Regions from separate parts of the Aeromonas sp. 25-248 genome, predicted to be linked through region 1. Evidence: predicted binding sites of a transcription regulator. Region 1 holds the regulator's gene; the other holds the start of a gene.
What was found. The regulator LexA, encoded in region 1, represses DNA repair genes until DNA is damaged. The targets are predictions, from matches to a motif close to ANCTGTNTNNNNANACAGNT.
Positions count from the first base shown of each region.

Region 2: the regulator LexA is predicted to act here: its motif matches at 11,121-11,140, upstream of dinB (DNA polymerase IV).

Region 1 covers NZ_JBRKTB010000022.1:24,908-39,327, reverse strand. Annotated here, with positions in the region: gene polA (DNA polymerase I) at 1-1,321, opposite strand, end outside; gene elbB (isoprenoid biosynthesis glyoxalase ElbB) at 1,723-2,373, shown strand; gene ACVDHI_RS20110 (cell division protein ZapB) at 2,446-2,655, opposite strand; gene ACVDHI_RS20105 (hypothetical protein) at 2,877-4,157, opposite strand; gene cysE (serine O-acetyltransferase) at 4,179-4,958, opposite strand; gene fieF (cation efflux pump FieF) at 4,967-5,878, opposite strand; gene ACVDHI_RS20090 (response regulator) at 5,966-6,661, shown strand; gene ACVDHI_RS20085 (ATP-binding protein) at 6,658-8,013, shown strand; gene trmL (tRNA (uridine(34)/cytosine(34)/5-carboxymethylaminomethyluridine(34)-2'-O)-methyltransferase TrmL) at 8,084-8,548, shown strand; gene ACVDHI_RS20075 (MATE family efflux transporter) at 8,595-9,965, opposite strand; gene ACVDHI_RS20070 (SCO family protein) at 9,980-10,606, opposite strand; gene ACVDHI_RS20065 (hypothetical protein) at 10,796-11,005, opposite strand; gene lexA (transcriptional repressor LexA) at 11,437-12,063, opposite strand; gene plsB (glycerol-3-phosphate 1-O-acyltransferase PlsB) at 12,268-14,420, shown strand, end outside.
Region 2 covers NZ_JBRKTB010000001.1:646,145-660,564, reverse strand. Annotated here, with positions in the region: gene ACVDHI_RS03065 (hypothetical protein) at 1-278, opposite strand, end outside; gene ACVDHI_RS03060 (peptidylprolyl isomerase) at 393-944, opposite strand; gene ACVDHI_RS03055 (YajG family lipoprotein) at 959-1,531, opposite strand; gene ACVDHI_RS03050 (methyltransferase) at 1,556-2,689, opposite strand; gene ACVDHI_RS03045 (BolA family protein) at 2,897-3,205, shown strand; gene ACVDHI_RS03040 (Na(+)-translocating NADH-quinone reductase subunit A) at 3,624-4,967, shown strand; gene ACVDHI_RS03035 (NADH:ubiquinone reductase (Na(+)-transporting) subunit B) at 4,971-6,200, shown strand; gene ACVDHI_RS03030 (Na(+)-translocating NADH-quinone reductase subunit C) at 6,190-6,978, shown strand; gene ACVDHI_RS03025 (NADH:ubiquinone reductase (Na(+)-transporting) subunit D) at 6,971-7,603, shown strand; gene nqrE (NADH:ubiquinone reductase (Na(+)-transporting) subunit E) at 7,607-8,203, shown strand; gene nqrF (NADH:ubiquinone reductase (Na(+)-transporting) subunit F) at 8,221-9,444, shown strand; gene ACVDHI_RS03010 (FAD:protein FMN transferase) at 9,448-10,485, shown strand; gene nqrM ((Na+)-NQR maturation NqrM) at 10,497-10,721, shown strand; gene ACVDHI_RS03000 (hypothetical protein) at 10,802-11,014, opposite strand; gene dinB (DNA polymerase IV) at 11,233-12,285, shown strand; gene ACVDHI_RS02990 (methyl-accepting chemotaxis protein) at 12,353-14,420, shown strand, end outside.

The sequences.
Region 1 (14,420 bases):
TGGCGGTGGAGTTGAGCACATAGGATTCGAGCATGGTGTCGTAGGCGATACCCTGCAGCTCGATGCCGTGGTTGAGCAGTACGTTGCGGTCGTACTTGAGGTTCTGCCCCACCTTGAGACGGGCCGGATCTTCCAGCAGCGGTTTGAGCTTGCCGAGTACCACGGCCTCGGTCAGCTGCACCGGCGCCCCCAGATAGTCGTGGCCGAAGGGCACATAGGCCGCCTTGCCCGGCTCGATGGCAAAGGAGACGCCAACGACCCGCGCGTCCATATAGTCGAGACTGGTGGTCTCGGTGTCGAAGGAAAACAGCGGCGCCGCCTGCAACCGTGCCAACCACTCATCGAATTCGGCCTCATCCAGAATGCAGCGATAGTCGGTTTCGATGGCGGCTACCGGGGCGGCGCCTTCCTCATCACCTGCGGCTTCGCTCTCCTCGCCACCAGACTCCAGTTCTTTGATCAGGTTGCGCAGCTCGTACTCGCGATAGACCGCCAGCAGGGCCTCCTTGTCGATGGGGCCAAGCTGCAGCTCTTCCAGACTCTGCTCCAGGACCACGTCGGTCTTGATGGTCGCCAGCACATAGGAAAGGCGCACCTGCTCTTCCTGCTCGCGGAACTTGTCGGCAAACGCCTTGGAGCCGCGGAAGCCGAGCGCCGCCACCTTGTCGAGGTTGGCGGCAATCTCGTCGATGCTGCCTATCCCCTGCAACAGGGCCAGTGCGGTCTTCTCGCCGACACCGGTCATGCCGGGAATGTTGTCCACCTTGTCCCCCATCAGCGCCAGGTAATCGATGATGAGCTCGGGCGGTACGCCGAACTTCTCGATCACCCCTTCCCGATCGGTCTTCACATCCTTCATGGTGTCGATCAGGGTGACATGGTCGGAGACCAGCTGCGCCATGTCCTTGTCGCCGGTGCTGATGAGCACAGGCAGCTGTTTCTCGGTCGCCTGACGGGCCAGGGTGCCGATCACGTCGTCGGCCTCCACCCCTTCGACCATCAGGAAGGGGAAACCCATTGCCTTGATCATCTGGTGGATAGGAGCGACCTGGCTGCGCAGATCGTCCGGCATGCTGGCGCGTGTTGCCTTGTATTCGGGATAGATGTCGTCACGGAAGGTCTTGCCCTTGGCGTCGAACACCACGGCCACGTGGCAGTCGGGGTACTGCTTGCGAAGGCTGCGCATCATGTTGGCCATGACACGGACGGCGCCGCTAGGCAAGCCGGTCGAGGTGCGCAGATCGGCCTGCTGCGAGGCAAAGAAGGCGCGGTAAAGATATGAAGAGCCGTCGACCAGAATAAGAGGATTGCTAGAGGCCATGAAAATCGTCCTGCCAAGAATAAACAGCCGCTAGGATGCCACAGGGCCCGCACCACACCAAGGGGACTCCCACCATCACCCCGGCGCGCCGGTGGGGCACATTTCTGTGGATAACTCTGTGCTCAAAAATGGCACCATTGCATCACGGCCGTGACAAAGCTGTGGATTAAAACAAAAAATGTCTTTTAAAACATTACGTTGAGATCATAAAAACTCAACATGACACACGCATCATGATCTCGATCAATGTGGAAAAAAATTCAAGGGGGGTACTAAGGCAGGATCCAGAACGAAACAATCCTAGCACAGGGAGATGACTTGACCAGCGGAGGTCGAACGATAACCATACAAAAGTACAACAATCTACCCTGGCTCACATTTTCAACAACGAGGAGTCTGTCATGAAAAAAGTGGCCGTGATCTTGAGTGGTTGTGGCGTGTTTGACGGCGCCGAAATCCACGAGGCCGTCATCAGCCTGCTGGCGCTGGCCCGTCAGGGAGCATCCGTTCAATGCTTCGCCCCCAATGTCCCTCAGCTTCATGTCATCAATCACCTGACCGGCGAGGTCAACGAGGGAGAGAGCCGCAACGTGCTGGTCGAGGCGGCCCGCATCTGCCGCGGCCAGATCAGGGATGTAGCTGAACTGGATGCAGCCGACTTCGACGCCCTGCTGGTGCCGGGCGGCTTCGGCGCCGCCAAGAACCTGTGTGACTTCGCCATCAAGGGCGCAGAGTGCCGCATCCAGCCGGATGTGCTGAAGGCCTGCCAGAGCTTTGCCAGAGCAGGCAAACCGGCCGCCTACATCTGCATCGCACCGGCCATGATCCCGCTCATCTATGGGGCAGGCACCCTGGCCACCATTGGCAACGACGAGGGCGCCGCCAACGCCATCGAAGCCATGGGTGGCAGTCATCTCGACTGCCCGGTGCGCGAATTCGTGGTGGATCAGGAGCGCAAGGTCATCTCCACTCCTGCCTACATGCTGGCCAACAATATTGTGGAGGCGGCGGACGGCATCGAGAAGACCGTCAAACAGCTGCTGGCACTCTGATTGCCCGGCAGACCAAAACAAGCGGGCCGCTCAAGGAGCGGCCCGCTTTCATTCCGGTCAGTCCAGACGGGATCAGATGGCATCGCCCATCTGGTCCATCTTGCCCAGCAGGGCACGCAGACGCTCTTGCCAGGCAACGTGCTCGTTGCGCAGTTGGTGGTTTTCGTCTTGCAGCTTGCTGTTCTGCTCTTTCAGCTCGTCCAGCTCCATCTTCAGCAAGGAGATGTTGTCGACGGCGGATTGTACTTTGGATTCGAGTTGCTCAAGGACTTCTAGTGACATATGCATACCTGTATGTTCAATTGCGATGCCCCACAGAGGGCGATTCAAGCGCGTGGAGCCAGCATACCCTGATGCGCTCGGCACAAACAAGCCAGCACGTTGCAAAATGCGCCCTGCGGCCCGGTATTGCTTAAATATGCGTCGGTTTTTCTCGCAGGCAGCAGGAACCTCGATCCCGGGCGTCCGCCGTGGCACAACCCGCCCTCCTGCCGATGCCGCCATCAGCCATGCAAGGCGATGAAGCCCCCCATCATCAGACAGGCCACGGCGTACATCAACAGGCCGTAGAGCAGGTTCCAGCGCAGCAGCAGCCCGGCGCTCAGGTTGTAGCGGGACGCCAGCGCCAGATTGGAGCCGGAAAGCGGGCTCGTCCCGGTCGCCAGCCCCCACCCCATGAGGAAGCACATGCCAAGCAGGCTGGGATCCGGTGCCAGCGGCCAGAGCAGCGGCGCCACCCCCGAGATGCTGATGAGAGGATGCACGCCCACTATGGCCACCAGGAAGATCAGCAGCAGGGTCAGGCAGGCTTCCAGCCAGCCGAAGTGGTTGAACAGCGGCAGGCCGTGGCCACTGCCAAAATCCAGTACTGACAGCGCGCTGTTGATGCCAGCCGCCAGCAGGCCGGCCCCCAGAAACAGCACAAGCTGGCCACCGATGGCCGGGAAGCGCTCCACCACCTGGCGCTTGAGAGCAGCCCCTCGCCCCGCTTGCGGCATGAACAGCAAGGCCAGCAAGGGCGCCACCAGGGCGATCACCGCCAGAATGCTGAGTCCGGGCCAGAAACGGTGGATCACCAGCACCAGCAGTGCCAGGGTCACCGGTAGCCCCAGGGTCTGGAGCCGCAGCGGATAACCTTCAAAGGTCTCCACGCCGAGTCGCTCTACCTGCCAGGCCGTCAGCCCCATGGCCAGCAAGGCCGCCAGTATGCCAAAAGGCAGTATGCTGCCCAGTTGCAGACCCGGTGCATAGGTGAGGGCCACCGCCATGGCGACGAAGAAGGGGGACCAAAACGCAGCCGCACAGAAGATCCGGCTCAGCACCATGACCTGACGCCGCTCCAGCGTCCCGTTGCGCTCCAGCCGATCGCCGATGATGAAGAGCACCGAAAGATTGATGACGGCCCCCAGCAGATTGAGGCTGGCCATGGTGCTCCACAGCCCCTTGCGACCGGACCAGGAGGCGGTGCCGGTCAAGAGGCCGGAGGTAGCCAGATTGAGGGTGCTCACTGCGGCAAACATGGTCAGCATGTTGATGTTCGGCAAGAGCCAGTCACCGGGGCTGAGGCTGGCCCCTCGCCACCAGGAAAAGAGCAGCAGCAGGAGCGCCGCGCCGTAGAGGGCTAGCGCCTGGCGCCGTGCGGCACCCACCAGCCAGGGCCAGGTGAGCAGGGAGGCGGCCCAGGCCGCGATGGCGGCGGGCCAGGGGGAGAAGTCCAGATAAAGGTGCAGCAGGTTGAGCAGCCACATCCCAAGGATCAGAAAGCCTGACCAGCGCTTGACCATACAACGGCCTCGGTCAGGGGATCAGAGGCACTGATCCATGTCCAGGGAAGGTTTGTCGCACTCGGGGCGGCCCACAATCCTGGCGGGCACGCCAGCGACCGTGGTGTGAGGCGGCACCGGGTTGATCACCACGCTGCCGGCACCGATCTTGGCGCCGACGCCCACCTCGATGTTGCCGAGCACCTTGGCCCCCGCCCCTATCATCACCCCTTCCCGGATTTTGGGGTGACGATCGCCACTCTCCTTGCCGGTCCCCCCCAGAGTCACACTCTGAAGGATGGAGACGTCGTTCTCGATGACGGCGGTTTCGCCGACCACGATACCGGTGGCATGGTCAAACATGATGCCCTTGCCGATGCGGGCGGCCGGGTGTACATCCACGCCGAACACCACGGAGATCTGGTTTTGCAGATAGAGCGCCAGGGCACGGCGTCCCTGACGCCACAACCAGTTGGCCACCCGATACCCCTGAAGAGCATGGAATCCCTTGAGGTAGAGCAGCGGGGTGGAGAAGAGGTCGACCGCCGGGTCGCGATCCTGCACCGCGCAGATGTCGGCGGCCACTGCGGCCAGCAGCTCGGGCTCGCTGCGCAGGGCCAGCTCGATCACTTCCCGCAAGGCGATGGCAGGCATGGTGGTGCTGTCGAGCTTGTTGGCGAGCTGGAAGCTCAGCGCCGAGCGCAAATCCCGGTGATTGAGAATGGTGGAATGAAAGAAGCTGGCCAGCATGGGCTCCTGGGCCGCCATGCTCTGCGCTTCCTGCTGAATTTTTTGCCAGGTTCTGGCAACCAGATCATCCATGTTGCAGCCTACTGTTGTTCAGGGTGAGTGCTTTGTCGTTCTTTTGTCAGCACCGAGATGGGGTCCATGTGAATGATCACATCCATCCGCTCGAAGGCCTGGCGGACGGCCAGTTCAGCCTCGTCGGCTATCTGATGGGCCCTGACCAGAGGCAGTTGATCATCGAGTTCCAGATGCAACTGCACGAAACGGGTCGGCCCGGATTGGCGGGTACGCAGGTCATGTACGCCATGCACCCCCTCTACGGCGCAGCAGAGGGCCATTATTCTCGCTTGTTCCTCCTCTGGCAACTGACGATCGAGCAGGGCCTGCACCGATTCGTAGCCGATATGGACAGCCCCCCACACCAGGAACAGACCGATCAGAATGGCAAACAGGCCGTCGGCCCAGTACCACCCCTGCCCCGCCAGCACCAGTGCCACCAGCACGCCGCCATTGAGCAGCAGGTCGGAACGGTAGTGCAGCATGTCGGCCTTGATGGCCACACTGTTGGTCTTGCGGATGACAAAGCCCTGGAAGCTCACCAGCAGCAGGGTCAGCACGATGGAGCCGACGCTGACCCAGATCCCCGCCTCCAGGCGTACCACGGGCACCTGATTCAGCATCGACGAGATGCCGTGCATCACCAGCAGCAGGGCGGACCCCGAGATGAAGGCCGACTGCACCAGACCCGCCAGGGACTCCGCCTTGCCGTGGCCGAAGCGATGCTCTTCGTCGGCAGGGGCCAGCGCATAACGGATGGCCAGCAGATTGATGAGAGAGGCGCTGATGTCCATGAAGGAATCGGTCAGGGATGCCAGCAGGCTGGATGAATCCGTCATCAGCCAGGCGATCAGTTTGCCCAGGATGAGCAGGGTGGCGGTGGTCACAGCGGCCATGCTGGCCAGGGTGACCCAGCGGGAATAGTGTTGGTGGCTCAAAACCGGCTTTCCTCCGACGCGTAAAAACTTATTATACCCTGACCCGGACGTCAGTTTGGCGTGCAAAATCAACAGAGTGACTCCCAGATGAACAAAATACTCCTGGTCGACGACGATCTCGAGCTGACCCAGCTGCTCACCGAAATCCTGACCCTGGAGGGGTTTGAGGTCACCGTCGCCGAGGATGGGGAAGAGGGATTGCAGCGACTGGCAGAACAGGCATTCGACCTGGTGCTGCTGGACGTCATGATGCCCAGACTCAACGGTTTCGCGATGCTGACCCGGCTGCGCAAGACCCACGACACCCCGGTGTTGATGCTGACCGCCCGTGGCGACAGCCAGGATCGGGTCAACGGGCTGGAGGCCGGTGCCGACGACTATCTCGCCAAGCCGTTCGACGACAGGGAGCTGCTGGCCCGGGTGCGCGCCATCCTGCGTCGAACCCAGAGCCAGGCTCCCCAGCGCGGCGGCAGCTCGGAAGAGGTGCGCTTCATGGATCTGGTGCTGCAGCCCGGCCTGCAACAGGCTCGCTGCGACGATCAGTTGCTGGAGCTCACCGCCACCGAGTTCGGCCTGCTGGAGTGCCTGCTGCGCAATCCGGGCCAGATCGTCAGCAAGGGCCTGCTCTCCGAGCAGGTGCTGGGCAAGAAGCTCGAACCCTTCGATCGGGCCATCGACATGCACCTGAGCAACCTGCGCAAGAAGCTGCCGGAGCGGGCTGACGGCCAGCCCCGCTTCAAGACGGTGCGGGGACGAGGCTACCTGTGGCTGGAGCAGGCATGAAATCGGCCCGCACCTTCAACGGCCTTTCCACCCAGATCTTCCTCTGGTTCTGGTTCATCCTGCTGCTGGTCGTGGCCGCGGTGGTGATCCTCCCCACCCTGGACCCCCGCAACATCATCCCGCTGCCGGCCCACGAGATCACCCGTCTCAACAACAACCTGGCGGCGCTGCAACGGGGCGCGGATCCCGAGCAGGATTTCGATCTGGCCAAGGCCATCGATGCCGCGGGCCTCTTGCCGGTGGACAACATCTATCTACGCGATGCCAAGGGGCAGATGCAGTCCAGCACCCGGCTAAGCAAGTTCGTGATCCGTTTCATGCTCGACTCGGACAACCCGGCCAAGCCCATGCTGGGCAGCGAACACCAGCGCGCCATCGCCGGCCCCTTCCAGATGGTCCATCACGGCCAGACCTATCACGTCTATTTCGGTCTGAACGTCGAAAACTCCTACCTGTTCCTCTTCATCCAGATCCTGGATCACCCCATCCAGATCCTGGGCATCGCCATGCTGGTCAGCACCCCGCTCTGTCTGTTGCTCGCCTGGCGCCTGACCCGCCCCATACTGCAGTTGCAGCAGTCGGTCTCCCAACTCGCCCAGGGCAACCTGGAAATACAGATCCCCAACCTGGGGCGGCGCGACGAGATAGGCCAGCTGGCCGAACATGTCAGTCGCATGGTCGATACCCTCAAGGACATGATCCAAAAGCAGAAGCAGCTGCTCTCCGACATCTCCCACGAGCTGCGCAGCCCCCTGACCCGCATCCAGCTCGCACAGGCGCTGATCCGCCGCAAGCAGGGGGACAGCGCCGAGCTGGCGCGCATCGAAGGGGAGATAGCCCGGCTCGACAAGCTGATAGGGGATCTGCTGGATCTGTCGCGGGTGCAGCAACATGTGGAGGCGCCGGTGACGCTGCCCCTGGCGGAGCTGCTGGAGCCCATCCTGGATGACGCCATGTTCGAGGCAAACCAGAACGGCAAACAGCTCAGGCTCCCTTCCTTGCCCGCCGAATCCCTCACCATGTGGCCGGAACTGTTGGCCCGCGCCCTGGAAAATCCCCTGCGCAACGCCCTCAAGTATGCCCGCGAGTTCATCAAGGTGGACTGGTACCGGGAGGGACGGGAATGGGTGATGACCATACGGGATGACGGCCCTGGCGTGCCGGTGGAGCAGCAGCCCCGGTTGTTCCTGCCCTTCTTTCGGGTGGACGATGCCCGCAACGCCAAGACCGGGGGCACTGGTCTCGGCCTTGCCATCGCCGCCGAGGCGATCCAGCGTCATGGGGGGACCATCCGGGCCAGCAGCAATCAGCCGACCGGACTGGTCATCACCATCCGCCTGCCCATGCCCTGACCTCCCCCTTTTCATCGGCACGGGTGCTGGGTATGCTGGCGCCCGTTTCGCACCAGCCCAGGATCCTTCCATGCTCGATATCGTGCTCTACCAACCGGAAATCCCCCCCAACACCGGCAACATCATTCGCCTCTGCGCCAATACCGGCTACCGGCTGCACCTGATAGAGCCCCTGGGGTTCGAGTGGGATGACAAACGGGTCAAGCGGGCCGGGCTCGACTATCACGAGTTTGCCGACGTCAAGCGCTGGCCTGACTATGAGGCGTTTCTGGCGGCCGTCGCCCCCCAACGGGTCTTTGCCTGCACCACCAAGGGACGCACCGCCCACTCGGCGGCCCGGTTTGCCCCCGGTGACGCCCTGCTGTTCGGGCCCGAGAGCCGAGGCCTGCCCATGGAGATCATCGAGAGCCTGCCATTCGAGCAGCGGCTGCGCATTCCCATGCTGCCCCAGAGCCGCAGCATGAATCTGGCCAACGCCGTCGCGGTGTTCGTCTACGAGAGCTGGCGACAGTTCGACTATTCAGGCTCGCTCTGATCAGGCTCGCTCTGACCGCTGACGATATTGGCAAGGCGGCCAGGATTCAGACTGACTGCGCCGTCCCCTGCCCCGCCAGCAGCCGTCCACCCCGCTCCAGTCGCCAGCAGAGCCAGCCCAGCGTCAGGCCACGACCGGCCATCAGGGCACTCATGGCGGCCCACAGGGCCGCCACACCCCATCCCTGGCAGAACCACCAGATGGGAAAGAAGCCGGCAAACACCGCCACCAACATGCTGTTGCGCATCTCCCGGGCCCGGGTGGCGCCGATAAAGACCCCGTCCAGCAGGAAGCACCAGACCGCCAGCAGCGGCATGGCCACCAGCCAGGGGAGCTGACGTTGCGCCTCGGCGATCACCGCCGGTATGTCGGTAATGTGGCTGATGAGCCAGTGGCCCCCCAGGGCAAACGAGAGGGTGAATGCCAGGGCGATCAGCAGCGCCCAGCCCAGATTGAGGACGATGGCCTCTCGCAGCAGCAGCCGATCGCGCCTCCCGATGGCGCGCCCTACCATGGCTTCCACCGCATAGGCAAATCCATCCAGCCCGTAGGAAATCAGCATCAGGAAATTGAGCAGCACCGCATTGGCGGCCACCGCCACATCCCCCAGCCTGGCCCCCTGCAGAGTCATGAACACGAAGCAGAGTTGCAGGCACAGGGAGCGGATGAAAATATCCCGGTTCAGGGCGAGCAGCCGCAGCAGGGCCGGCCACTGGCGCCAGCGCTGCCAGGCGTTGTGCCACCCCCCGGGATCAAGTCGGCGCAGATGCCGGCTCACCAGCCAGAACCCCACCCCGAGCGTGCTGTAATCCGCCAGCAGGGAAGCTGCGGCCACCCCTTTCACCTGCCAGCCCAATCCCAGCACGAACCAGGCATCCAGCACCATGTTGACGAGATTGCCCAGGATCAGCAGCAGCATGGGACTGCGTGCATCCTGCATGCCCAGCAACCACCCCATGATGACCAGATTGCACAAGGCCGCCGGGGCGCTCCAGACCCGCACCGACACATATTGACCGGCATAGGTCTGTACCTCGGAAGAGCCGCCGCCGAGGGCGATGATGGCAGGCAGGAACGGCAACAACAGGAGCAACAGCACCATGCCCAGTCCGATCGCCAAGCCCAGGGCCCGCGCCAGGGTGTCGAGCTGCCCTTCGGCATGGGCTGCACCCTGAGCCTGGGCAGTCAGCCCTGTGGTGGACATGCGCAGGAAGCCAAGCAGCCAGAACAGCAGATTGATGAAGGTCGCACCGACCGACACGCCCCCCAGAAACCAGGCCTGGCCAAGATGACCGATCACCCAGGTGTCCACCAACCCCAGCAAGGGCGTGGTGACGTTGGAGAACACCATGGGCAGGGCCAGGGCGAAGACGGCTCTGTGGCGGCGAGGATCCTTCAGCCAGGCGGGAATCAGCATGGTGCGCGCCGGGATCACTCGCCAGCCAGCCGCACAATGCGCGCGAAGTCGGCCACCATGGCCTGCATGTCCACGTGGGGCACCTCACCCGGTGCCACTTTGGGTCGGAAGGTGGCCACCAGCTTCCCCTCGGGGTTGATCAGCACGATGGAGGCGGAGTGGTCGATCAGGTAGTCCTTGCGATCCCCTTCCACGATGGAATAGACCAGCCCCAGATTGCGGACCAGAGGAAAGAGGGCACTGTGAGGTGCTGTCGCCGCCTTGAACTCGGGCTCGAAGAAGGCGGTATAGCTTTTCAGGCGGGCGCTGTCATCCCGCTGGGGATCCGCCGAGATGAATACCACCTGGCTAGTGGGGGCTATCTTCTTCAACGCCGGATAGACGCTGCGCAGATCCGCCAGCGTGGTCGGACAGACATCCGGGCAGTAGGTGTAGCCGATGAACAGAAAGCTCCAGTGTCCCGTCAGGTTGGCAGGGGTAAAGGGCTGTGCATCCGCATCCGTGAGGGTAAACGGGTTGATGTCTCGCCCCGCCGGGTAGTAATCGGCCTGTTCCGGCACCGCGGGCTGACTCCAGTAATAAGCCGCCGCAATGGCGCCGATGAACAGCAACAGCAGCAGGTAAAAGCGTGGTTTAACCATATAAAACAAAGCCTTGCTTATGTTAGAAGCCCAGGGGGCAAAACCGGTAGGGGTCATTGTAACCCGCCTGCCCCCGCCGATGGCTAGTCTTGCATCCCGGCGGGAAAGCGTCTGTGCCATGGATAAGCCGCATCGGCGCCAAAACAAGAGCCCCGCTCTGGCGGGGCTCTTGTTTGTACAGGAGAGGGATCAGGGCCGCAGCCTGTGCTGCGGCTGGGCACGTCTCAGGGGGACGCGCAGCGGGATGACGGGGGCAGTCCAGGGCTCATCCGGCAATCCGATGTCGTGATGACGGCGAAACAGACGAACCAGGCGGACAATCTTGTCTTTGGGGCACCCAAGCCAGATGGTCCAACCATCTCCCTTGTGATAGACCCAGAGCGCATAGAACCATGTCATCCGACTGCCCTTGATGAATCGGGTGATGGAAGATGCGGGCGCTGCGGCCGGCACCGGATCCCACGGCGAGCTTGAAGCCATACCTGTCCTCCTTGCTCAACAGGTCACGCTGACGGGTCTCTTTGTCCCCAACGACGAACCAACCACGGCAGCGTACTGACTGTACGAGTCCCCAGTCTGAGGTGACTCTCCCTTCTGCGCACCGACCCGGCGATCATGCATCCCTGCCATGGCGTACTGCCCGGTGCGACTCCCCCTTCCCTGATCACCGACCATGACAGGGGCCTTATCAAAGGATATATCCGAAATGCATGTCGTGCGGCGAGACTATGTGCACAGGAAGGAGAAGCGAAAAGGTGGGGAGGGAGATGCCATCGGCAGATGAAAATGAAGAGGCCTCCCGCAGGAGGCCTCTTCATCGCATCGGATGCTTACATCCAGTCGGCGTTGCGGATCACGCCGACCGCCAGGCCCTCTATGGTGAGGTGCTGACTGGCGAGATCCACCTCGATGGGGGAGAGCTCTTCGTTTTCCGGCAGCAGCCACACCTGGCTGCCCTTGCGCTGGAAGCGCTTGACGGTGACGTCCTCGTCGAGCCGTGCCACAACGACCTGGCCGTTGCGTACCTCCTGGGTCTTGTGTACCGCCAGCAGGTCCCCGTCCATGATGCCGATGTTCTTCATGCTCATGCCCTGCACCCGCAGCAGGAAGTCTGCCCGCGGGTGGAACAGGGCGGGATCCACCTGGTAGTGGCTCTCGATGTGTTCCTGAGCCAGGATGGGTTCCCCGGCCGCCACCTTGCCGATCAGTGGCAGGCCGTTTTCTTCAGGCTGCACGTCCTCTTCTTCGAGCAGCAGACGAATGCCGCGGGACGTGCCCGGCATGATCTCGATGACCCCTTTTTTGGCCAGGGCCTTCAGATGTTCTTCGGCCGCGTTGGCCGACTTGAAGCCAAGCTTCTGGGCAATCTCGGCGCGAGTCGGCGGCATGCCGGTCTCGTTCATGTTCGCCTTGATGAGCTCGAGTACTTCAGCCTGGCGAGGGGTAAGGGGTTTCATAGCATGGGCACCTGTCTTTTTATACAGCACACTGGCAGTATATACAGTGCTGGGGCCAAGGCAAGGCGCAACTGGCATTTGTCGCGACCCGACGCACATTTGTCCCTCCCCCCGCTCTGAAGTGCCGACTCATCGTACCTCTCGGCGACAAGCTGTCGGTGATTTGCTATGCTCACGCCGCATTTTTTTGGAGAGCAGACGCACATGTCCCTTGGACAGAAGATTTCCAGAGCCATCCTGCAATGGCCGGTCAGCGGCTTGGTCAATCACAAGAGCCTGCCGGAAAATCCCATCACCGAGCTCAAGCTGGATCCGGCCAGACCCATCGTCTATGCCCTGAAGACCAGCTCGATCACCGACCTGATGACCCTGCAACAGTGCTGCGAGGATCTCGGCCTGCCCGGCCCCTTCACGCCGCTGGAGCTGAACGGTCAACTGCTGCCACGCTACGTCTGTCTGGATCGTCCGCCTCCCCTGTTCGGCACGCGCAACAAGCCACTCCCCTTCCTGCAGGAGTTCCACCAGCTGCTGGACCTGCACAAGCAGGATCCGGCGCTGGACATCCAGGTAGTACCCGTCACCCTGTTCTGGGGCCGCGCCCCGGGCCGGGAAGGCGAGGAGGCCTCCGGCTGGAACATCATCAGCAGCCTGGCGCCAAACCGCCTGAAGAAGGCGCTGATCGTGATCCTGAAAGGGCGCGAGAACCTGGTGCGCTTCTCCCCGCCCCTCTCCCTGCGCTACATGGCGGACAAGCACGGCACCGACGAGGCCATCGCCCACAAGCTGGCGCGGGTGGCCCGTACCCACTTCAGCCGCCAGCAGCTGGCCGCCACCGGGCCCAAGCTGCCGAACCGCAACCTGCTGTTCAAGCAACTGCTGGATTCGAGCGTGATCCAGCAGGCCATCGAGGAGGAGGCCAGACGGGAAGGGATCAGCCTGGAGAAGGCGCAAAAGCGTGCCCACGGCTACATGGACGAGATCGCCTCCAATTTCTCCTATCGGTTGATCCGCCTCGGGGAGAGTTTCCTCGGCTGGCTGTGGAACAAGCTCTATCGCGGCCTCTCGGTCAACGGAGCAGAGCAGGTGCGTCAGCTGGCCCAGGAAGGGCACGAGATCGTCTACGTCCCCTGCCATCGCAGCCACATGGATTACCTGCTGCTCTCCTACGTCATCTACCACCAGGGCATGGTGCCGCCCCACATCGCGGCGGGCATCAACCTCAACTTCTGGCCGGCAGGCCCCATCTTCCGCCACGGCGGCGCCTTCTTCATCCGCCGCACCTTCAAGGGCAATCCGCTCTACAGCACGGTATTCCGGGAGTACCTCAACCTGCTGTTCGCCAAGGGCTACTCGGTAGAGTTCTTCACCGAGGGTGGGCGTTCGCGTACGGGTCGCCTGCTGCCCCCCAAGACCGGCATGCTGGCCATGACCCTGCAGGCCATGATGCGCGGGCTGGACAGGCCGGTGACCCTGGTCCCCGTCTACCTCGGCTACGAGCACGTGATGGAGGTGAACACCTACCACAACGAACTCAAGGGGAGCCGCAAGGAGAAGGAAAGCTTCCTGCAGGTGCTCGGCATCCTGCGCAAGCTGCGCAACTATGGCCGTGGCTTCGTCAATTTCGGTGAGCCGCTGACCCTCAACAGCTACCTCGGCGAACATGTGCCCACCTGGAAGGAGAGCATCGGCCGGGAGGAGCGTCCCGAGTGGATGGCCTCCACCGTCAATCAGCTGGCCGAGCTGCTGATGACCCGTATCAACGATGCCGCCGCCGTCAACGGCCTGACCCTGAGTGCCCTGGCCCTGCTGGCCGCCGAGCGCCACGCCTTGACCCGGGACGAACTCCAGGCCCAGCTCAACACCTATCTGGACCTGCTCAAGCAGGTGCCCTACAGCCCGCACAGCACCATGCCGGACGAGGACGCCAGGACCCTGCTGGAGCAGGCGATGGAGCTCAACAAGTTCGAGGTGAGCGAGGACAAGCTGGGCCAGATCATCAGCCTGGACCGCTATCAGGCGATCCTGCTCACCTACTACCGCAACAACATACTGCACCTGTTCGCCATGCCCTCCCTGGTGGCGGCCCTGATCGAGCGGTGCGAGGGGATCTCCCGCAGCGAGATCGTCGCCCGTTGTGTCGACATCTACCCCCTGCTCAAGACCGAACTCTTCCTGCGTTATGAAGAGGACGAGCTGCCTGAACTGATCGATGCCCTGCTGGCCGAGCTGTTGCGCCAGCAACTGGTCGAGGCACGCGACGGCGGCTACTGGGTCAACCCCGGCAACCAGATGCGCCTGCTGCTCTTGGCCGAAAGCATCCAGGAGACCCTGCAGCGCTACGCCATCGTGCTGACCCG
Region 2 (14,420 bases), on a different contig from region 1:
AAATTGGCGCAGGCCATGAGTTGCAGGCGCAGCGCGTCATCACAGAGGAGGTGCTGCTCATCCCACAGGTGCAGGCTGTGAAGCAGATGCCAGAACACCCCTTCCTGTGCGTTGGCGGGGGTTTTGTCCATGGGGATCACGCAGAGCGCCTGCCAATGGGAGAGAAGCTGCCAACTCAAGTCTTCCAGCTGCTGATAGGGAATCTTGCGTGCCAGAAAATGGCGAACCGCCTGGGCCAGCGGGCCGGCGTGTTGGGTTATGTAATCATGACAGGTCACCGGCTCCTCCTTCTGGTTCTGCTCCCCGATGCGTGGCACACATCGGGGAGCAGAGTATAGAAAAAGAGATTGGTGACCCGTTCAGGGACGCGGTGGAATGTGATCCGGGCCGCGTTATTTGTCCGCGAGCAGCACCACTTTCTTCAGGATGATGGGGCTGGTGGGGACGTCGTTGGCACGCAGGATGGAGCTGTAGCCGGTCTGGACCTGGGCCAGTTTGTCCAGCACCTCCATCCCCTTCACGACCTGGCCGAACACGGTGTAACCGGCGCCGGCATTGGCGTTGAGGTTGTCGTTGTCCACCAGATTGAAATAGAACTGGCGAGTGGCGCTGTCGACCGCCTGGGTGCGGGCCATGGCGATGGTGCCGCGCTTGTTGGGCAGGCCGCCTCTGGACTCGTTGACCACGGGATCGAAGGTCGGCAGGGGCTGGAACTGCTGGTTGTAGCCCCCACCCTGCACCACGAAGTTCTGGATCACCCGGTGGAACAGGCTGCCGTCATAGCTGCCGTCTGCCACGTAGCGCAGGAAGTTCTTCACGGTCTGGGGTGCCTGTTTGGGGGCCAGCTCCACGACGATGGTGCCATGGTTGGTCTCCATCTGGACTTTTTGACCGGCAAAAGCCAGGGGGGCGATCAGGGTGACCAGTAACCAGAGTTTCTTCATTTATATGTCCTCGCTCAGCTCGGCTGACCCTTGAGATAACCGCGCAGCGCCTCGTCGGCCATGATCTGCTGCAGCACGCTGCCCAGCTGCTGGTTCAGGGTGGATTCCAGATCGGCCATGCTCGGCTCGCCCGGGCTCTCTTTGCTGGAGGACATGTTGAACTGCTTGGTCAGCTTGCTGCCCTGGAAGTCGGCAATCACCTGCAGGCTGACGCGGGACTTGGTGACATAGGTGAAGGTTTTCTCTTCCACGGTGACGGCGGCGGTGGAGATGGCCAGCGTCAGGTTGGTGGTGCCGCTGTTGCCCACTTCCAGGCCCTGGCTGCGCAGCCCTTCCGCCAGTTTTTCAGCCAGCAGGCTGTTGAGAGGCTGACTGCTGTTCACCAGCACAGGCGCCTTCTCTTTCTTCTTGATGGAGAAGACATAGGCGGCTTCACGCTTGTCCACCCCTTCCATGGTGATGCGGTTGCCGGAGTAGTACTGCTGGTTGGAGGGGATGACTTGCGGGTTGAGCAGGGCGCTCTCGGGCCAGTGAGTAGCACAACCGCCCAATACCAGAGCGGCTAGCAGCAAGAGTGACTTTTTCATCATGGGTTTCCTTTAGCTTTATCTTTAGCGTTTGATGGCTTTCAAAATAACGAATTTGCTGTTCGACGCAACGACTTGTGCGTTGCCAAACAGGCGCTTGAGTTTGTTGTGATAGTCCAGATGACGGTTGCCTACTATCCAGAGTTCGCCCCCCTGAGGCAACACCCGGTGGGCATCGCTGAACATCTGCCAGGCGATGTGATCGGTGATCGCCTGCAGCTGATGGAAGGGGGGATTGCAGAGGATCCTGTCCGCTGCCCCGACGGGAACGTCATCGAGACAGTTATTGACCATGAAGTGGGCACGGGGCAGGGCATCGGGCAGGTTGTGCTCGACGTTGAGCCGTGCGGACGCTACCGCCATCCGGGATTCGTCGATGAAGGTCACCTCCACCTCGCTGTCGCGCGCGAGCAGGGAGAGCCCGAGCACGCCGTTGCCACATCCCAGATCGATCACTCTGCGGGCACTGTGGATGGGCAGGTTGTCCAGCATGAAGCGGGCGCCGATATCCAGGCTGGTGCGCGAGAACACGTTGGCATGGTTGTGGATGAGCATGTCGGTGCCTTCCAGCGGCCAGACGGTCGGGAAGGGACTGGTCAGGGACGGGCGCTCGGCGGCCGGGGTGCAATGAATGAGGCGTGCCTTCTTCCAGGCGAGTGAGGTGCGGGTCTCCCCCAGATACTTCTCGAACAGCTTGAGGGTGGAGGTGTGGATGTCCTTGGCCTTGCCGGCAGCAATGATGCGGGTCGCGGGGGTGACGACCCCGCGCAGGGCAAGCAGTTGCTGCTCCAGCAGCGCCTGATACTTGGAGACCTTGATCACCACCAGGGCGGGGGCATCGGGCAGGGGGGCCAGCGCATCCTGCAGGGTGATGGCGTGGGGATCCAGCCCGTTTTCCGCCAGATTGGCCAGGGTGGCCCGCTCGCTGATGTGGGAGTCGGTCACGCAGACGGGGGCGTGGGCATGCAGGTAGCCTGCCAGGGCGCCGAAGCCGTCGTTCATGATGATGACGGGGCCGTCAGGTGCCTGCTGCGATTCGGCAAGGTGGCTTATCAGGTACTCGTCCGCCGCATCCCAGGCCTGCAGAGGGTCCTGGCTCTGCCGCGGGTAACGATACAGGGTCAGGCGGCAGTGGGCCGTGTCGAGCAGGGTTTGCATAGGCAAGAGTCCAACGTGTGATTGATGAATGGCGACCGTCTGCCCCGTGTTGCCCGGCAGCGGTGAAAGTGGCGCTATTCTAGCGGCGGCGGAGAAATTCACCAGTCCGGTACGGCGAGAGCGAGCGGATCCTTCGTACCTGATGCATCGGGCGCACAACCCTGGCTACAATGGCCGGATATTCAACGAGGAGTCCTTACCGTGAGCATGCAACAACAGATAGAGGCCAAGCTGGCCGCCGCGCTCTCCCCGAGCCACCTGGAAGTGATCAATGAAAGCTACATGCACAGGGTGGCACCGGGCTCCGAAAGCCACTTCAAGGTAGTCGTGGTGAGCCAGGCGTTTGAGGGACAGCGTTTGCTGGGGCGCCATCGTCAGGTGAACGGGGTGCTGGCCGACGAGCTGGCGGGAGCCATTCATGCATTGGCGCTGCATACCTATACCGAATCCGAGTGGCAGGCTAGGGAGCAGGCGCCAAAGACGCCGGGTTGCGTCAGCAAATCCCCCTTTGCGTAGCCGTTGGACCTTCTGATGGCGCCTTCCTCGGGCCATTAACAGCGCTATCACGAATGGTGTGCTGCCAGGGATGAGGGGTGTAGCATTATTTTTTCTAATCCTTTTCCTTATGCCTGAAAAATACCTCTATATGGTTAGTTTTGCGAAAAGTCCTTTAAAACCACGGCTTGCAAGGACGTGCGCGAAATATTCAGTGAAGGTTAATTTTGTGATAGGGCGGGGATTTTCCCCATTTGGCGTGGCGGCTAACTCGCCTAAGGTGGTAAACTCAGGCGCTTTTGAATGATCCTGTATGTTGCTGATTTGTTTATTTCTTCGACAGCTTTCCGCGATGTTGACGGGCTCATTCAACAACTCGTCGTGATGTATTTCTCGGCGCTAACCAACCTGTCTTCCCTTAACGGTAGTGCAAGTGAGTATGATTACAATTAAAAGAGGACTGGACATCCCCGTGCTGGGTGCTCCGGAGCAAGTAATCTACGATGGCCCGGCCATCACCCGTGTTGCTACACTCGGCGAAGAGTTCGTGGGGATGCGTCCTACTATGTTTGTCAAAGTAGGTGATCGCGTCATTAAAGGTCAGGAGCTCTTCGAAGATAAGAAGAATCCCGGCGTTAAATTCACGGCCCCTGCCACCGGTGTGGTTTCTGAGATCAACCGTGGTGCCAAGCGTGTTCTCCAGTCCGTCGTCATCGACATCGATGGGTCCGACGAGCAGGTGACCTTTGAGCATTTTGCCTCCGCCGAGCTGGCACAGCTCGAGCGCAGCAAGGTGCAGGAGATCCTGGTCGCATCAGGCCAATGGACCGCGCTGCGTACCCGCCCGTTCAGCAAGGTGCCGGCCGTGGGTTCCACCCCGCGCGCCATCTTCGTGACCGCCATGGACACCAACCCGCTGGCCGCCAGTGCGGAGCTGATCATCAAGGAACAGGCCCAGGCCTTCCTCGACGGTCTGGCCGTGCTGACCCGCCTGACCGATGGTACCGTCCACGTCTGCAAGGGCGAAGCCAGCCTGCCGCACTCCTCCCTGGCCCAGGTCAAGGAAGCCGTGTTCGTCGGTCCGCATCCAGCCGGTCTGCCGGGCACCCACATCCACTTCCTGGATCCGGTCGGTGCCAACAAGGTGCAGTGGCACATCAACTATCAGGACGTGATCGCTTACGGCAAGCTGTTCACCACCGGCCAGATCTTCACCGACAAGGTGATCTCCCTGGCTGGCCCGAACGTCATCAAGCCGCGTCTGCTGCGTACCCGCCTGGGCGCCAGCCTTAGCCAGCTGACCAACAACGAGCTGCGTGCGGACGAAAATCGCATCATCTCCGGTTCCCTGCTGAGCGGTGCCAAGGCCGAAGGGGTCCATGACTACCTGGGTCGCTTCCACAACCAGGTGAGCGTGCTGGGCGAAGGCCGTGAGAAAGAGTTCATGGGCTGGGTCAAACCCAGTGCCAACAAGTTCTCCATCACCCGTACCACCCTCTCTCACCTGATGAAGGGCAAACTCATCAACTTCACTACCACCACCAACGGTAGTGATCGCTCCATGGTGCCTATCGGCAACTATGAGCGTGTGATGCCGCTCGACATCCTGCCGACCCTGCTGCTGCGGGATCTGATCTCCGGTGACACCGACAGCGCGCAGGCGCTCGGCTGCCTGGAGCTGGATGAGGAAGATTTGGCGCTCTGTACCTTCGTCTGCCCCGGCAAGACAGAGTACGGCCCCGTCTTGCGTGAGTGCCTGACCAAGATCGAACTGGAAGGTTAAGCGATGAGTTTCAAGCAACTTCTTGAAAATATGGAACATCACTTCGAGCCGGGTGGCAAGTACGCCAAGTACTATGCCCTGTTCGAAGCGGCGTACACCCTGTTTTATACCCCGGGTTCCGTGACCCGCAATGCCGCCCACGTCCGTGATGCGATCGATCTGAAGCGCATGATGATCATGGTGTGGCTGGCTGTGTTCCCGGCCATGTTCTGGGGCATGTACAACGTCGGCAACCAGTCCATCGCCGCCATCGCCCACATGGGCAGCGCGGCCGGTGCCGATTCCTGGCAATACGCCCTGGCCACCCTGTTCGGTGCCTCGCTGGATCCGGCCGTCGCCGGCATCGGCAGCAAGATGCTGATCGGTGCGGCGCACTTCTTCCCGATCTACATCACCGTCTTCATCGTCGGTGGTTTCTGGGAAGTGTTGTTCGCCATGGTGCGCAAGCACGAGATCAACGAAGGCTTCTTCGTGACCTCCATCCTGTTCGCCCTGATCGTGCCGCCCGAGCTGCCCCTGTGGCAAGCTGCCCTGGGTATCACCTTCGGTGTGGTGCTGGCCAAGGAAGTGTTCGGTGGTACCGGCAAAAACTTCCTGAACCCGGCGCTGGCGGGTCGTGCCTTCCTGTTCTTCGCCTACCCGGGTCAAATCTCTGGTGATGCGGTCTGGGTTGCCGTTGACGGCTTCTCCGGCGCAACCGCACTGAGCCAGTGGGCCCAGGGCGGTCAGATGGCGCTGATCAACGGTGCCACCGGTGAAGCCATCAGCTGGATGGACGCCTTCCTTGGCAACCTGCCCGGTTCCATCGGTGAAGTTTCCACCCTGATGATCCTCATCGGCGCGGCCATGATCGTCTACATGCGCATCGCCTCCTGGCGCATCATCGCCGGCGTCATGGTCGGCATGGTTGCGACCTCCCTGCTGTTCAACGTCATCGGTTCCGATACCAACCCCATGTTCAGCATGCCGTGGCACTGGCACCTGGTGCTGGGTGGCTTCGCGTTCGGCATGGCCTTCATGGCGACCGACCCCGTTTCCGCTGCCTTTACCAACAAGGGCAAGTGGTGGTATGGCGCCCTGATCGGCGTGATGGTGGTGCTGATCCGGGTAGTGAACCCCGCATTCCCGGAAGGCATGATGCTGGCCATTCTGTTCGCCAACCTGTTTGCCCCCTTGTTTGACCATTTCGTGGCGCAGGCGAACATCAAGCGGAGGATCGCACGTGGCGTTTAATAAAGACTCTACTACCGGCACCCTCGCCGTAGTGACCGGTCTGTGTCTGGTCTGCTCCATCGTGGTCTCCGTGGCTGCCGTGGGTCTGCGTCCGGCCCAGCTGGAAAACAAGGCACTGGACAAGCAAAGCAACATCCTGTCCGTCGCCGGCGTCGACATCAGCGCCGTGGCCAAGCGTGATCTGGCCCAGCTCTATGGCGACAAGATTGAAGCGCGTCTGGTGGATCTGACTACTGGTGAGTTCGTTGACGGCGACGCCGACAACTTCGACACCAAGGTTGCCGCCAAGGATCCGGCCAAGAGCATCCGTCTGGCCCCGGCCGACGACAAGGCCGGCCTGCGTCAGATCTCCAAGCTGGTTCCCGTGTTCTTCGCCAAAGATGCCGAAGGCAAGGTGGACAACATCATCCTGCCGATCTACGGCCAGGGTCTGTGGTCCACCATGTATGCCTTCGTAGCGGTCGCGGCCGACGGTCAGACCATCAAGGGCATCACCTACTATGACCACGGTGAAACCCCGGGTCTGGGTGGCGAGATCGAGAACCCGGCCTGGCGCGAGCTGTTCGTCGGCAAGAAGCTGTTCGACCAGAACGGTCAGCCTGCGCTGCGGGTGATCAAGGGCCATGCTCCGGCTGGTTCCGAGCATGAAATCGACGGCCTGTCTGGTGCAACCCTGACCGGTAATGGTGTACAGCACACCTTCGACTTCTGGATGGGCCCCAAGGGCTTCGGTCCCTTCCTGGCCAAGGTACGTGCAGGAGAAATCAACAATGGCTGACAAGAGCGAAATGAAAAAGTTGCTGTTGACGCCTGTGCTCGGCAACAACCCCATCGCACTGCAGGTGCTGGGTGTCTGTTCCGCGCTGGCCGTTACCAGCCAGATGAAGACGGCGTTCGTGATGACGCTGGCCGTTACCGCGGTCACCGCCTTCTCCAACCTGTTCATCTCCCTGATCCGCAACCAGATCCCGAACAGCGTGCGGATCATCGCCCAGATGGCGGTGATTGCCTCGCTGGTTATCGTGGTTGACCAGGTGCTCAAGGCGTATGCCTATGACATCTCCAAGCAACTGTCGGTGTTCGTCGGTCTCATCATCACCAACTGTATCGTGATGGGTCGTGCCGAAGCCTACGCCATGAAGAGTGCCCCGCTGCCCTCCTTCCTGGACGGTATCGGCAACGGTCTGGGTTATGGCGCCGTGCTGCTGACCGTGGCCACCGTGCGCGAGATCCTGGGTTCCGGCACCTGGTTCGGCATCGAGCTGCTGCCGCTGGTGAACAATGGTGGCTGGTATGTGCCCAACGGCCTGCTGCTGCTGCCGCCGAGTGCGTTCTTCATCATTGGTCTGATCATCTGGGGCGTGCGCACCAAGGATCCCAAGCAGGTGGAGGCGAAGGATTAAGGTATGGAACACTATATCAGTCTGTTGATTCGCTCGATCTTCATCGAGAACCTGGCGCTCTCCTTCTTCCTGGGGATGTGTACCTTCCTGGCGGTGTCCAAGAAGGTCAAGACCGCCATGGGCCTGGGGATTGCCGTTATCGTGGTTCAGACCGTTGCCGTCCCGGCCAACAACCTGATCTACAACTACGTGCTCAAAGACGGTGCCCTGGTATCCGGTCTGGATCTGAGCTTCCTGAGCTTCATCACCTTCATCGGGGTGATCGCGGCCCTGGTACAGATCCTGGAGATGGCGCTGGACAAGTACTTCCCGGCCCTCTACAACGCCCTCGGTATCTTCCTGCCGCTCATCACCGTGAACTGCGCCATCTTCGGCGGCGTCTCCTTCATGGTGCAGCGTGACTACAACTTCGTTGAGTCCGTGGTCTATGGCGTGGGTTCGGGTGCAGGCTGGATGCTTGCCATCGTCGCGATGGCGGGGATCCGCGAGAAGATGAAGTATTCCGATGTTCCGGAAGGCCTGCGCGGCCTTGGCATCACCTTCATCACCGCGGGTCTGATGGCGCTGGGCTTCATGTCCTTCTCTGGTATTTCCCTGTAATCGGAAAGGAAATATAGATGGAAATTATTCTGGGTGTGGTCATGTTCACCGTGATCCTGCTGGCCTTGGTGGCAGTCATTCTGTTCGCCAAGTCCAAGCTGGTGACCGCCGGTGACGTGACAATCAGCATCAACGGCGACCCGGCCAAGGCTGTGACCAGCCCGGCGGGTGGCAAGCTGCTCGGCGTGCTTGCCGGCAGCGGTATCTTCGTCTCCTCCGCCTGCGGCGGCGGCGGCTCCTGTGGTCAGTGCAAGGTACGGGTGAAATCCGGTGGCGGCGATATCCTGCCGACCGAGCTGGATCACATCAGCAAGGGCGAAGCCCGTCACGGCGAGCGTCTGGCCTGTCAGGTCACCGTTCGTTCCGACATGGACATCGAACTGCCGGAAGAGATCTTCGGCGTGAAGAAGTGGGACTGTACCGTCATCTCCAATGACAACAAGGCCACCTTCATCAAGGAGCTCAAGCTGCAGATCCCGGATGGCGAGAGCGTGCCGTTCCGCGCCGGTGGTTATATCCAGATCGAAGCGCCTGCCCACCACGTGCAGTACAAGAACTTCGATATTCCCGAGGAGTATCGTGGCGACTGGGATCGCTTCAAGATCTTCGAGCTGGAGTCCAAGGTCAACGAGCCGATCATCCGTGCCTACTCCATGGCGAACTATCCGGAAGAGTTCGGCATCATCATGCTGAACGTGCGGATCGCAACTCCGCCGCCCAGCAACTGGACTGCACCTCCCGGCCAGATGTCTTCCTACATCTTCAGCCTGAAGGCTGGTGACAAGGTGACCATCTCCGGTCCGTTCGGTGAGTTCTTTGCCAAGGACACCGACGCCGAAATGGTGTTCGTCGGTGGTGGTGCGGGTATGGCGCCGATGCGCTCCCACATCTTCGACCAGCTGCGCCGTCTGAAGACCAAGCGCAAGATGAGCTTCTGGTACGGTGCCCGTTCCAAGCGCGAGATGTTCTATGTCGAAGACTTCGACATGCTGCAGGCCGAGAACGACAACTTCCAGTGGCACGTTGCCCTGTCCGATCCGCAACCGGAAGACAACTGGGATGGCTACACCGGCTTCATCCACAACGTGTTGTTCGAGAACTACCTCAAGAACCACGAGGCGCCTGAGGATTGCGAGTTCTACATGTGCGGGCCTCCCGTGATGAACGCCGCCGTCATCAACATGCTGAAGAACCTCGGTGTTGAAGACGAGAACATCCTGCTGGATGACTTCGGTGGTTAATCCATGCACAGCGTTGTAAAGACCTGGCTAGCCTTCGGGCTAGCCTTTTTCTTGACTGGGTGCGGTCAGGAAACGGTCCAATCGAAGCCGGAGATCCACATCACCGGCAGCACCATGGGTACCTACTACTCCATCAAGGTGGCAGATAGCGCCGTTCAGGATGCCGCCAGGCTGCAAGCCGAGGTCGACGTCTTGCTGGAGCGGGTCAACGATCAGATGTCGACCTATCGCCCGGATTCCGAGCTGTCACGCTTCAACCAGCACAAGAGCAATACCCCTGTGGTGGTTTCCCGCGATACCGCGCGGGTGGTGACCGAGGCCATTCACATTGGCCGCGAGAGCCGTGGGGCGCTGGACGTCACCGTCGGTCCTCTGGTCAATCTGTGGGGCTTTGGGCCGGATGCCAGACCGACCAAGGTGCCGTCCGACGAGCTGATCGCCCAGACCCGGCAGAAGACGGGCCTTGGCAATCTGCATGTGATAACCTCTGCCGATGCCGATACCCTGCAAAAGGACATCCCGGACCTCTACGTGGATCTCTCCGCCATTGCCAAGGGGTTTGGCGTGGACAAGGTGGCCGAGTACCTGGAGTCCCAGGGGGCGCGCAACTATCTGGTGGAGATCGGCGGCGAGCTGCGCATCAATGGTGTCAACGGCAAGGGGCATCCCTGGCGTGTCGCCATCGAGAAGCCGACCGTCAATGCCGGTTCCGTACAGGAGGTGATCCTGCCCGGTGACAACGGGGTGGCCACCTCGGGCGAGTACCGCAACTATTACGAGCTGGACGGCAAGCGCTTCTCCCACACCATGGATCCGCTGACGGGCAAGCCCATCCAGCACCGCCTGGTGTCGGTGACCGTCATCCACCCCTCCTGCATGACTGCAGACGGGTTGGCGACCGTGTTCATGGTCATGGGGCCGGAGAAGAGCCTGGCCTATGCCAAGGAACGGGGGCTGGCCATCTTCACCATCACCAAGACGGATGACGGGTTCGAAGAGGCCTATTCGGATGCCTTCAAACCATATCTGGTCAAGAAGTAAGGGGTAACTACATGCAGATCTTTCTGATCACCTTCGGGGTGTTTCTGATGGTCGTGGTGGCCATGGCCATCGGCTACATTTTCCAGCGCAAGTCCATCTCCGGCTCCTGTGGCGGCCTGGGTTCCATCGGGATCGAGAAGGAGTGCGACTGCCCCGAGCCTTGTGACAACCGCAAGAAGAAGATGGCCAAAGAAGAGGCCCGTCGCAAGATGCTGGTGGACAACCGCATCATCTAACGGCGGATATCGCTCTGAAGGCAGCCTTGCAACGAAACGAGCCGACCCCTGGGTCGGCTCGTTTTGTATGTGGCATGGGGTCAGTAGTCATATTGGCTGCATGCCTTTGCCTTGAACTCTTTCTTTCGCTTTGCCAGCTCTTCCCTGGTGCCCAGTTCATCCCCCTGCCTGATGGCGGTTTCCAGTATCTCGATGCGCTTGTACAGCCAGCTGCATTCGGCTGTCGGGTGATCTTTGGCCATGGTCGCTAGCGGCAACAGCAGCAGGCAGAGCCCCGCCCGGATGATGCTCATGCTTCTCCTCCTTGAGTCTCGTGTGGATGTGGCCTTGAGAGTCTATGCCGCCGCGCCCGCGCGCAGACTGGCAGAAATGACAGGCTTGGGGTAGCATGGAACGTCCAACTGGTTATCCATACAGTATTTTTGGCGTTCGACATGTCTCCTCGCCGGATGCCCAGGGTCTATCCCTATGATCTGTTCGGGAGGCTGTCGACACAGCAACAGACACGGCCATGCGCAAGATCATTCACATCGACATGGACTGCTTCTTCGCCGCGGTGGAGATGCGGGACAACCCGGCCCTCAGGGAGGTGCCGCTCGCCATTGGTGGCGCCGCCGACCGACGCGGGGTCATCTCCACCTGCAACTACGTGGCGCGCCGCTTCGGAGTGCGCTCCGCCATGCCGAGCGCCCTGGCCAGAAAGCTCTGTCCGCCATTGGTGCTGATCCCCGGGCGGATGGCCATCTACAAAGAAACTTCGCGCCAGTTGCGCGCCATCTTCCTGCGCTACACCGAGCAGGTGGAGCCGCTCTCCCTCGATGAAGCCTATCTCGACGTGACCCAGAGTCCCCGCTGCGGTGGCAGCGCCACCCTGATGGCGGCGGAGATCCGCGCCGCCATCAGCGCCGAGCTTGGGCTGACGGCCTCGGCCGGTGTGGCGCCGAACAAGTTTCTGGCCAAGCTCGCCTCGGAGCAGCGCAAGCCTGACGGCCTGTTCGTCATCCGCCCCCAGGAGGTGGACGAGTTCGTGCGCCAGCTCCCTCTTGGCAAGCTGCCCGGCATTGGCCGCAAGACGGCAGAGCGGCTGGAGTCCCTCGGGCTGTATTCGTGCGAAGATGCCCGCCAGCTCGGCAACGAGGAGCTGATCGCCCGTTTCGGCAAGCTCGGGGAGATGCTGGCCGGCCGCATCTGGGGGCATGATGATCAGCCGGTGCAGGCCCGGCGGGTGCGCAAGAGCATCGGTGTGGAGACGACGCTCGCCAGCGACGTGCTGGACGAGGACGCCTGCTGGCAGGTGCTCAGCCGGCTCATTCCCGAGCTGGAGCAGCGTTTTGCCAAGGCCTGCTCTGCGGAGATGCTGATGGGGCAGGGGATCAAGCTGAAGTTTGCCGATTTTCACCAGACCACCGTCTACCGCAAGGGGAGTTATCAGGCGGCCCGTTTCCACGATCTGCTGCACGAGGGACTGCAACGGGCTCAAGGAAAGCCCATTCGCCTGCTCGGTCTGGTCGTTGGTTTGCCCGGAGCGGGTGAAATCAATCAATTAAGCCTGGATCTCTGCTGATTTAGTTAAGTTTTTGTATCCAAAACCGATACAGTGTTCACATCTGTAGACGTTAGGAAATAGTGGCATGAGTTCTCTTTCTGTTCAGGGACGGATCACCCTGATCGCCGGTTGCTGTCTGCTGGCCAGTGCCGTCGCGCTGGTGGCTTCTTCTCTTTTCAACGCGGCCCGCATGCAGGAGCAGGTGCTCACCTCCACCACCCTGGAGGGGCAGCACGCGGCAGAAAACTGGATGCAGGCCATGGGGGCGACCCAGGCAGCCCGGGTGACCAGCTACCTCGATGAGGCTTACTTCAGGGCGACCCTGCTTGCCGAGGGCATCTTGTTCCAGCGCAAGAACGCGGCCGACAACTTCGTTCACTCCGAGGCGCTGCGCAATGCCGTCAACCAGCAGTTGCAGGATGCGGCGGAGTCGTCAGCGAACCTGCTCGGTGTCTATGCGGTATTCGAACCCAACCAGCTCGACGGGGAGGATGACAACTATCAGGGGTCGACGGCACTCGGCGCCAACGACAAGGGGCGTTTTTCCAGCTATTGGGCCAGGGTCGACGGCAAGGTCAACCTGGAGGTGATGGACGAGACGATGCTTGCCAACGACAAGCCCTCCGGACACGGCGGTCTTGAGAACGACTGGTACAGTTGCAGCATCCGCAGCAAGGCGCTCTGTCTGCTCGAACCCTATGTGGACGAGGTGGGGACCCAGCAGGTGTTGATGACCTCGGTGACCGTGCCGCTGCTGGACCAGGGCTCCCTGCTTGGCATGGTGGGGGTCGACATCTCTCTGGGGACCTTGCAGAGCCTGGTGGAAGAGATGGGCCGGACCCTCTACAAGGGGCAGGGCAAGGTGCTCCTGCTCAGCAGTGAAGGGCGGGTGGCCGGCGTGGAAGGGTTCCCGGTCGCCCTTGGCAATCTGCTGGAGCAGCAAGGGCTGGCGCAGGATCTCAAGGGGTGGCTGACCAAGGGAGATGTGGTGACGCGCTGGAGCCCGGATGGCGCACTGTTGCAGACCTTCGTGCCGGTCAGCATGCGCGGTACGGATCGCAAGTGGGGCATCTATATCGAGCTGCCCCGCGCCGTGGTGCTCGCCTCGGCCCTGCAACTGCAAGGGGAGCTTGAGGATCAGGCCCAGCGCAGCGTGGCCACCCAGCTCACCATAGGTGGCGGGATTTCGGCGCTCGCTCTGCTCTGCATCTGGCTGATGGCCCAGCGCATCGTGGCGCCCATCCGCGCCGTGGTGGCACGCCTCAAGGACATCGCCAGCGGGGAGGGGGATCTCACCCAGCGCATCGATCTGCGCAGGGATGACGAGATAGGCGAGCTGGCCAAGTGGTTCAACAAGTTTCTGGACAAGCTGCAATCCACCATCAGCCAGGTGATCGACACCGTTGCGGGCACCCGGGCCAGTGCGGCCCTGGCGGCGCAAGGGGCAGCCCGTACCAGCGCCGGCATGCAGTCCCAGTATCAGGAGGTGGATCTGGTGGCGACCGCGTTTGAAGAGTTGAGCGCTACCGCCCTGCAGGTCGCCGGCAATGCCAATGCGGCGGTGGCGGCGGCCGATGAGGCCGACACGGCGGCCCAGGAGGGCAAGTCCGTGGTGGCGCAGACCCAGGAGGCCATGTCCAGACTGATGACGGTGATAAGCGATGCCAAACCAGTGGTGGAACACCTCTCTGCCAACAGCGACAACATCAACGACATCCTGGTGGTGATCCAGGGGATTGCCGAGCAGACCAACCTGCTGGCCCTGAACGCGGCCATCGAGGCGGCCCGAGCCGGTGAGCAGGGGCGCGGTTTTGCGGTGGTCGCCGACGAGGTGCGCAACCTGGCGGGCCGAACCCAGAACGCCATCGTCGAGATCCAGAACCTCATCGGCCAGTTGCAGTCGGGGACGGAGGCGGTGGTGAAGGCGATCCTGACCGGTCATCACCAGGCGGATCTGACCCTCACCAAGGTGGAGCAGTCGGTCAGCGTGCTGGAGCAGATCATCCAGGCTGTCGGCACCATCCACCAGATGAACGAGCAGATCGCGAGGGCCGCGCAGGAGCAGAGCGGAGTGGCGGACGAGATCAATCGCAACGTCAGCAACATTCGCGATGTGAGCCATACCATTCGGGCGGAAGCGGCGACCTCCGCCG